DNA from 2 places in the Bradyrhizobium sp. CCBAU 53421 genome. Region 1 is predicted to be linked to the other one. Evidence: riboswitches for the same ligand, from Rfam matches in the RefSeq annotation. Region 1 holds a riboswitch; the other holds the start of a gene.
What was found. Region 1 has a riboswitch for cobalamin ahead of metE (5-methyltetrahydropteroyltriglutamate--homocysteine S-methyltransferase). Riboswitches for the same ligand answer to the same signal wherever they lie in the genome.
Positions count from the first base shown of each region.

Region 2: it holds a riboswitch for cobalamin, as region 1 does, so the genes downstream of both, XH92_RS29350 (DUF1636 domain-containing protein) here and metE (5-methyltetrahydropteroyltriglutamate--homocysteine S-methyltransferase) in region 1, are expected to answer to the same signal.

Region 1 covers NZ_CP030047.1:7,412,907-7,416,523, reverse strand. The annotation lists cobalamin riboswitch at 1,288-1,485, shown strand; gene metE (5-methyltetrahydropteroyltriglutamate--homocysteine S-methyltransferase) at 1,587-3,617, shown strand, end outside.
Region 2 covers NZ_CP030047.1:6,181,069-6,184,685, reverse strand. The annotation lists gene XH92_RS29360 (cobyric acid synthase) at 1-1,330, opposite strand, end outside; gene cobO (cob(I)yrinic acid a,c-diamide adenosyltransferase) at 1,342-1,995, opposite strand; cobalamin riboswitch at 2,032-2,248, shown strand; gene XH92_RS29350 (DUF1636 domain-containing protein) at 2,341-2,715, shown strand; gene cobW (cobalamin biosynthesis protein CobW) at 2,712-3,617, shown strand, end outside.

The DNA.
Region 1 (3,617 bases):
AACGTGCTATGCGCAGATCGCAAGAAGTTAGCGGCAACGTGACGCGGGCGCCTGCCGATGTCCCGCACGAGCAGGCGCCGTCCCTCGATGTCACGCGCCGCTAACTTCAGTGGTCAGCCAAAGCCTCAATTTGCAATGCTGGACCTGCCCAGGAGGAGAAGCCTGGACATGCCGAGGACCTGCATTCTTCGTGCCAGGCAATAACCGGCAGTTCGCGCCAGATTTGTGCCGTCTTTGTCGACTTACCGACCTGCGCACGTTCTAATGTTACCATACAGCCTATTCGCCACGACTTCCGTGAATGATTCTTATCACGCACTGAATCTTCGACAGTGCGGGCGAATGCCTTGCTGCCGGAGTCTTGACGACAATTGGGAGCAGGTATGCCGCCATCGATCCGTGTGATCCAGGGGCGTCGCCGCTACTACGAATGTCGAGGGCGCCCAAGCCTGTTGTGCTTGGCACTTTGCGGCCTACATCAACGCGGAGCCGCCCTTCAGCGGCGAGCGATTTGGAATCGACGTTAAGGAACTTCACGGATCAAGCAGGCGGACGAGACGTGGCATTCTCCGCTCGCGCAATGTTATGGGCCGTCGTCTACCTGCTCGTCATTGCAGTCAACATTAGAGGAACTGCGCTTCCACGCAGCCGTGTCGACCGGCAAGAGGGAAGCCTCAGGTCTTGCTAGCTTCGGCTTGAATTACTGAACGCTTTCGAGAGCATCTGTCTGACGGGGTGGCTCATAAAAGGCCTTGCCATCCAGCCGAACAGACCGACAGTAAAGACGGCAGCAGCAAAGACGCCGAGGGCGCTCCAAACAGCCATTTTCATTGCGAGGCTCTCTTGTGGTTGTGGTGATTCAATATGCTTGCTTTGGCCAGTATCACCAAAACATCAGCTTGACGCCTACCAGGATTGGCTGGTCGTACATCGACATGCTCGCTGAGCACGCTGCTGGATTTAGCGCATACCTCTTGCGCCTATTCGACACTGATCCATGGTTATTGGTGGAGAGGGAGGACGCATCGAAGCGTGCTCGATGAATCGTTCGAAAGCCGGGCCGCATGAAAACGTCCAACTCGGCGTGGTACCTTCATCCTGCAGGCCGCGTCGTCTCTTCCATAGATCTGACACGCCGCCCGACGCCACGCGCCTTCGAGATGGCCATTCCGATATCTTATGATTCGAGAGTGGCGTCCACGTCGCGATCAAGAGTGGCCTTGGAACGTCATTCGCGTAAGAGGCCGCAGCACCAATTTGAGAGGTTGACGGCCGAGTTCTCTTGCCGATAATCCAAGTCGTCGAGGTTCTCCGGTTTCCATTTGATCCGGAGCTAAGAGGGAAGCCGGTGCCAATGCCGGCGCTGCCCCGCAACTGTGAGCGGCGAGCCACTGTCCAATCACTGAAGCCCGCGCGGCTTCGGGAAGGCCGGACAGCAGCAATGACCCGCGAGCCAGGAGACCTGCCCCGACAATATGTTCATCCACGGGCGGGGTGTCCCGGTGGTGCGCTAAGCAGCCGTCGCTCGGGCGACTTCTCCTGCCTGCGTCCGCCATGGCCTTTGCCCCCAACCCGGGGTTAGCGCTATGTCTCTTCTCTCACTTCCGGTTGCCACGCTCGGAACGCCGCGCATCGGTCCAAGGCGCGAGCTCAAATTTGCACTCGAAAGCTATTGGGCCGGAAGAACCAGCGAACAGCAGTTGCTCGAGGATGCGGCCGGCCTACGTGCTGCGAACTGGGCGCGCCAGAAGTCCCTCGGTGTCACCGTCATTCCGTCGAACGACTTCTCGCTGTACGATCACGTGCTCGACACCAGTGTCATGGTCGGCGCCATCCCGGAAGTCTACGCCTCGAAAGCCGAGCCCGTTTCCCTCAAGACGTATTTCGCCATGGCACGCGGTTCACAATACGACAGCCGGGGTGCGAGTTGCGGCCACGGATCTCGCGGCGATGGCGCACCCGCGCAGGAGATGACCAAGTGGTTCGACACCAACTACCATTACATGGTCCCGGAATTTCACCGCGGACAGACTTTCAGGCTGTCCTCTCGCAAGCCTATCGAGGAGTATGAGGAAGCCAAGGCCCTTGGCTTTCAGACTCGCCCTGTCCTGATCGGCCCGGTCACATTCCTAAAGCTAGGCAAGAGTGCTGATCCTGCGTTCCAGCCACTGTCACTACTGGATGACCTGCTACAGGTTTATATCGAGGTTCTGCAGGAATTGGCCAAACGTGGGGCAAATTGGGTTCAGTTCGACGAGCCCTGCCTGGTTCTTGATCTGGATGAGGAATCAAGAAAATCCTTGCTACATGCCTATGACCGGCTCGCCAAGGAAGGGCCGGCCATCAAGATCATGGTCGCCAGCTATTTCGGTGGCCTCGGCGACAATCTTCCCACCGCCTTGCGCCTGCCTGTCGCCGGGCTGCACGTCGACCTGGTTCGGGCGCCAGCGTTATTGGGCCAGATCATTACCGCCAAGCGAAGTGATCTTGTCGTGTCACTCGGCGCGATAGACGGCCGCAATGTGTGGCGAACGAATTTGTCGGCACTGCGCCAGCGGCTCGATCCCGCTATCGCGAAGCTCGGCAAGGATCGCATACAAATCGCTCCCTCCTGTTCGCTGCTTCACGTGCCGGTCGATGTTGAACTCGAGACGGAGCTCGCTTCAGACGTCAAGAGTTGGCTTGCATTCTCGGTTCAGAAGATTCGCGACCTTGCGACCTTGGCGCGCGCTCTTGCGGGTGATCAGAATGTTGCCGGCGCTCTTGCGGAATCGGAGCGCGTCACCACCAATCGTGGGACTTCGCCAAAGATCCAAGATGCCGGTGTCGCCGTCCGGATGAGAGCGATGAACCAGACCACGCGCCGGCGCGCCAGTCCATTTGCCAGTCGTGCCGAGATCCAGCGCAAGCGCTTCAAACTACCGGCGTTTCCTACCACGACGATCGGATCGTTTCCGCAGACTGCGGAGGTCCGCAATGCCCGCGCAGCACACGCGCGAGGCGCGATGAGCGACGGACAATACGACGAGTTCCTCAAGGAAGAGACTGCCCGTGCCGTACGTTGGCAGGAGGACATTGGCCTGGACGTGCTCGTGCACGGCGAGTTTGAGCGCAATGACATGGTGCAGTACTTCGGCGAACAACTCGCCGGCTTCGCATTTACCAAAAACGGCTGGGTACAATCCTATGGTTCGCGCTGTGTCCGGCCGCCGATCTTGTTTGGCGATGTCTCACGGCCGAGACCGATCACTGTGGGTTGGTGGCGGTACGCGCAATCGCTAACCGAGAAGCCGATGAAGGCGATGTTGACCGGACCAGTGACGATCTTGAACTGGTCGTTTGTTCGCGATGATATTCCCCGAGGCGAGCTCTGTCGTCAAATTGCGCTCGCGATCCGAGACGAAGTCGGCGATCTCGAAAATGCTGGTGCGGCCATGATCCAGATCGACGAGGCTGCGCTGCGCGAAGGATTGCCGCCGCGTCGATCGGAGTGGACGGCTTATCTCGAGTGGGCCGGGGATTGCTTTCGCATCTGCTCATCGGGCGTCGCCGATCAAACCCAGATCCATACCCACATGTGCTACTCGGAATTCAACGACATCATCGATGCGATTGCT
Region 2 (3,617 bases), 1.2 Mb from region 1:
GCTGCGCGAGGAACGCCTTGCGAAATCCGTCCGATGCGAACAGGCCGTGCAGATAGCTGCCGTGAACGCGCCCGTCACGCGACATGGCGCCTTCCGGCGAGCCGTCAAGCATCGAGAAGGGCCGCGCGCGATCCGGGCCGTCGGTGCGTCCGATGTGGATTTCGTAGGCGCTGATCGGTTGACCGGTCGCGGCATGCGCCGCGCTGACGCGGGTCAGCGTCTTCTGTTCGGTCATGACGGTGGCCACATCGAGAAGCCCGAGCCCGGGCGTTTCGCCGGCGGGACCCTCGATCCCATCAGGATCGGCGACGCTCTCGCCAAGCATCTGGTACCCGCCGCACAGGCCAAGGACATGGCCGCCGCGGCGATGATGCGCAAGAAGATCGATGTCCCAGCCCTGCGCGCGCAGGAAAGCGAGATCGCCGCGGGTCGATTTCGAGCCGGGCAGGATGACCAACCTCGCATCACCCGGGATGGCTTCGCCCGGACGTACCATCACGAGATCGACGCCGGGCTCGAGCTTCAGAGGATCGAGATCGTCGAAATTGGCGATCCGCGACAGCGCCAAAAACGCGATCTTGCACTGGCCGGGCCTGCGCGCCTCGCCCAGCCCAAGCGCATCTTCGGCCGGGAGCTCACCGGCGCGGGCGAACCACGGCAGCACGCCAAAGCCGTGCCACGCGGTGCGCGCCTCGATCAGGCGGTAGCCGTCGTCGAACAGCGAGGGATCACCGCGGAATTTGTTGATGACGAAGCCGTGGATCATCGCGGCATCATCGGGGTCGATCACCGTCTTGATGCCGACGAGCTGCGCGATCACGCCGCCGCGGTCGATGTCGCCAACCAGCACCACGGGCACGTCGGCCCTCCGCGCAAAGCCCATATTGGCGATATCGGACTGGCGCAGATTGACCTCGGCGGGGCTGCCGGCGCCTTCGACCAGCACGAGGTCGGCGCGCGCCTTCAGGCGCGCAAAGCTCTCCAGCACCGCGCCCATCAGCGATGGTTTCATGCCCGCATATTCGCGCGCGCGGGCGGTCGCAATCCGCTTGCCGTGCACGATGACCTGCGCGCCGACATCGGTTTCCGGCTTCAGCAGCACCGGGTTCATGTCGGTATGCGGCTCGACGCCGGCAGCGAGCGCCTGCAGCGCCTGCGCGCGCCCGATCTCGCCGCCGTCGACGGTCACGGCGGCATTATTCGACATGTTCTGCGGCTTGAACGGCAGCACGCGCAGGCCGCGTCGTCTCGCGGCACGCGCGAGGCCGGCGACGATGAGCGACTTGCCCACATCCGAACCGGCTCCCTGAATCATCAATGCGCGCGCCATGGTGATGTCTATCAGAACTCGACGCCCGGTTGCGCCTTGATGCCGGAGCGGAAGGGGTGCTTCACCAGCGTCATCTCGGTGACCAGATCGGCGATCTCGATCAACTCGTCCTTGGCGTTACGCCCAGTGAGCACGACATGCGTCATCGGCGGCTTCGAATTGGTCAGGAAGTCGACAACATCGGCGATCGCCAGATAGTCGTAGCGCAGCGCGATGTTGATCTCGTCGAGCACGACCATCCGCAAGCTCGGATCCGCGATCAGCTGCTTGGCTTTTTCCCAGCCGGCTTGCGCTGCCGCGATATCGCGGGCGCGATCCTGCGTCTCCCAGGTAAAACCTTCGCCCATCGCATGGAATTGACAGAGATCGCCGAAATGCCCGGTGAGCAGGCGGCGCTCGCCGGTATCCCAGGCGCCCTTGATGAACTGTACCACCGCGCAGGGAAAGCCGTGCGCGACGCAGCGCACGATCATGCCGAAGGCGGAGGAGGATTTTCCTTTACCGGCGCCGGTATGAACGATGATCAGGCCCTTGTCACCGCTCTTGGTCGCCATGATCTTGTCGCGGGCGACCTTCTTTTTCGCCATCTTGGCCGCATGGCGCGCATCCAATGAAGGGTCGGTGCCAACGGCGCCGTCTTCAGCGTCGTTTCCATCAGAAATCATCACGTTCCTTCGGCTTGACAAGTGCGAGGCTTGGACGAATGGTGGGCCCGCGTTGGTTCCTGTCCTACGACAGGCGAAGAGGGAATGCGATAGGGCTCTGACCGCAAGGTTTGCCCGAAGCGTAGCCGCCCCCGCGACCGTGACCGGAGAGATGCCCAAGCCACTGATTCCCTGATGGAGTCGGGAAGGTGGGCATCAAGGGAGAAATCCCGCTCCGCAAGCCGGGAGACCTGCCGACGCAGTGTGTTTGAGACCGGCGGACGGGGTGTTCCGCGACGGGGAACGGGCCTGTTCACGTCAGGTTCGTGTGCCTCATCGCTTCCCGCAGTCAATCCAGGAAGGGCGATGAGCGTTACACTTCATGTCTGCATCACCTGCCGCGCCGGCCAGACGCTGGCCGAAGGCGAGACCGCGCCCGGTGCGCGCCTGCATGCCGCAATTGTCGACGCCGGCGTGCCCGATAGCGTCAATCTGGTTCCCGTCGAATGCTTGTCGGCCTGTAGCCAGGGCTGCTCGGTCGCGCTCAGTGCGCCGGGGCGGTGGTCCTATGTCTACGGCCGCCTCTCCGCCGATCATGCCAGGGATGTGATTGCCGGCGCTACCGCCTATGCCGCGGCGCCTGACGGCATCGTGCCGTGGCGCAGCCGTCCCGAAATCTTCCGCAAGCAGTCGCTTGCCCGCATTCCACCTCTTCCCGTCGTGCCGGAGGCCGCAGAATGACCACGCTCGCCAAGGTTCCGGTCACCGTCGTGACCGGCTTTCTCGGGTCCGGCAAGACGACGCTGATCCAGCATCTGATCCGCAATGCCAACGGCAAGAAGCTCGCGGTGCTGGTGAACGAATTCGGTAGCGAAGGCGTCGACGGCGAGATCCTGAAGTCGTGTGCGGATGCCAATTGCCCGACCGAGAACATCGTCGAGCTCGCCAATGGCTGCATCTGCTGCACCGTCGCCGACGATTTCATCCCGGCGATGGAGCAGCTGCTCGCACGCCCGGTGAAGCCCGATCACATCGTGATCGAGACATCCGGCCTCGCGCTGCCAAAGCCGCTGCTGAAAGCGTTCGACTGGCCGGAGATTCGTTCGCGGATCACGGTCGACGGCGTGGTCGCGTTGGCCGACGCCGAGGCCGTCGCCGCCGGGCGCTTTGCGCCTGATCCCGCGGCGGTCGACGCCCAGCGCGCGGCTGATGACAATATCGATCACGAGACGCCGCTGTCGGAGGTGTTCGAGGACCAGATCGCCTGCGCCGATATCGTGCTGCTGACCAAGGCCGATCTCGCGGGTGCCCAAGGGATCAGTGCGGCCAAGGCCGTGATCGCGGCGGAGATGCCGCGCGAGGTGCCGATGCTGCCCGTCGTCGACGGCGCGATCGACGCCCGCGTGATCCTGGGCCTCGAGGCTGCGGCAGAGGATGACCTCGCATCGCGCCCCTCGCACCATGACGGTGAGGATGAGCACGAGCACAATGATTTCAATTCCGTGGTGATCGACCTTCCCGAGGTCTCGGACGTCGATGCGCTGGTCGCATCGATCAAGGGACTGGCACGCGAACAGAACGTGCTGCGCGCCAAGGGCTACATCGCGGTCGAAGGCAAGCCGATGCGGCTATTGGTGCAATCG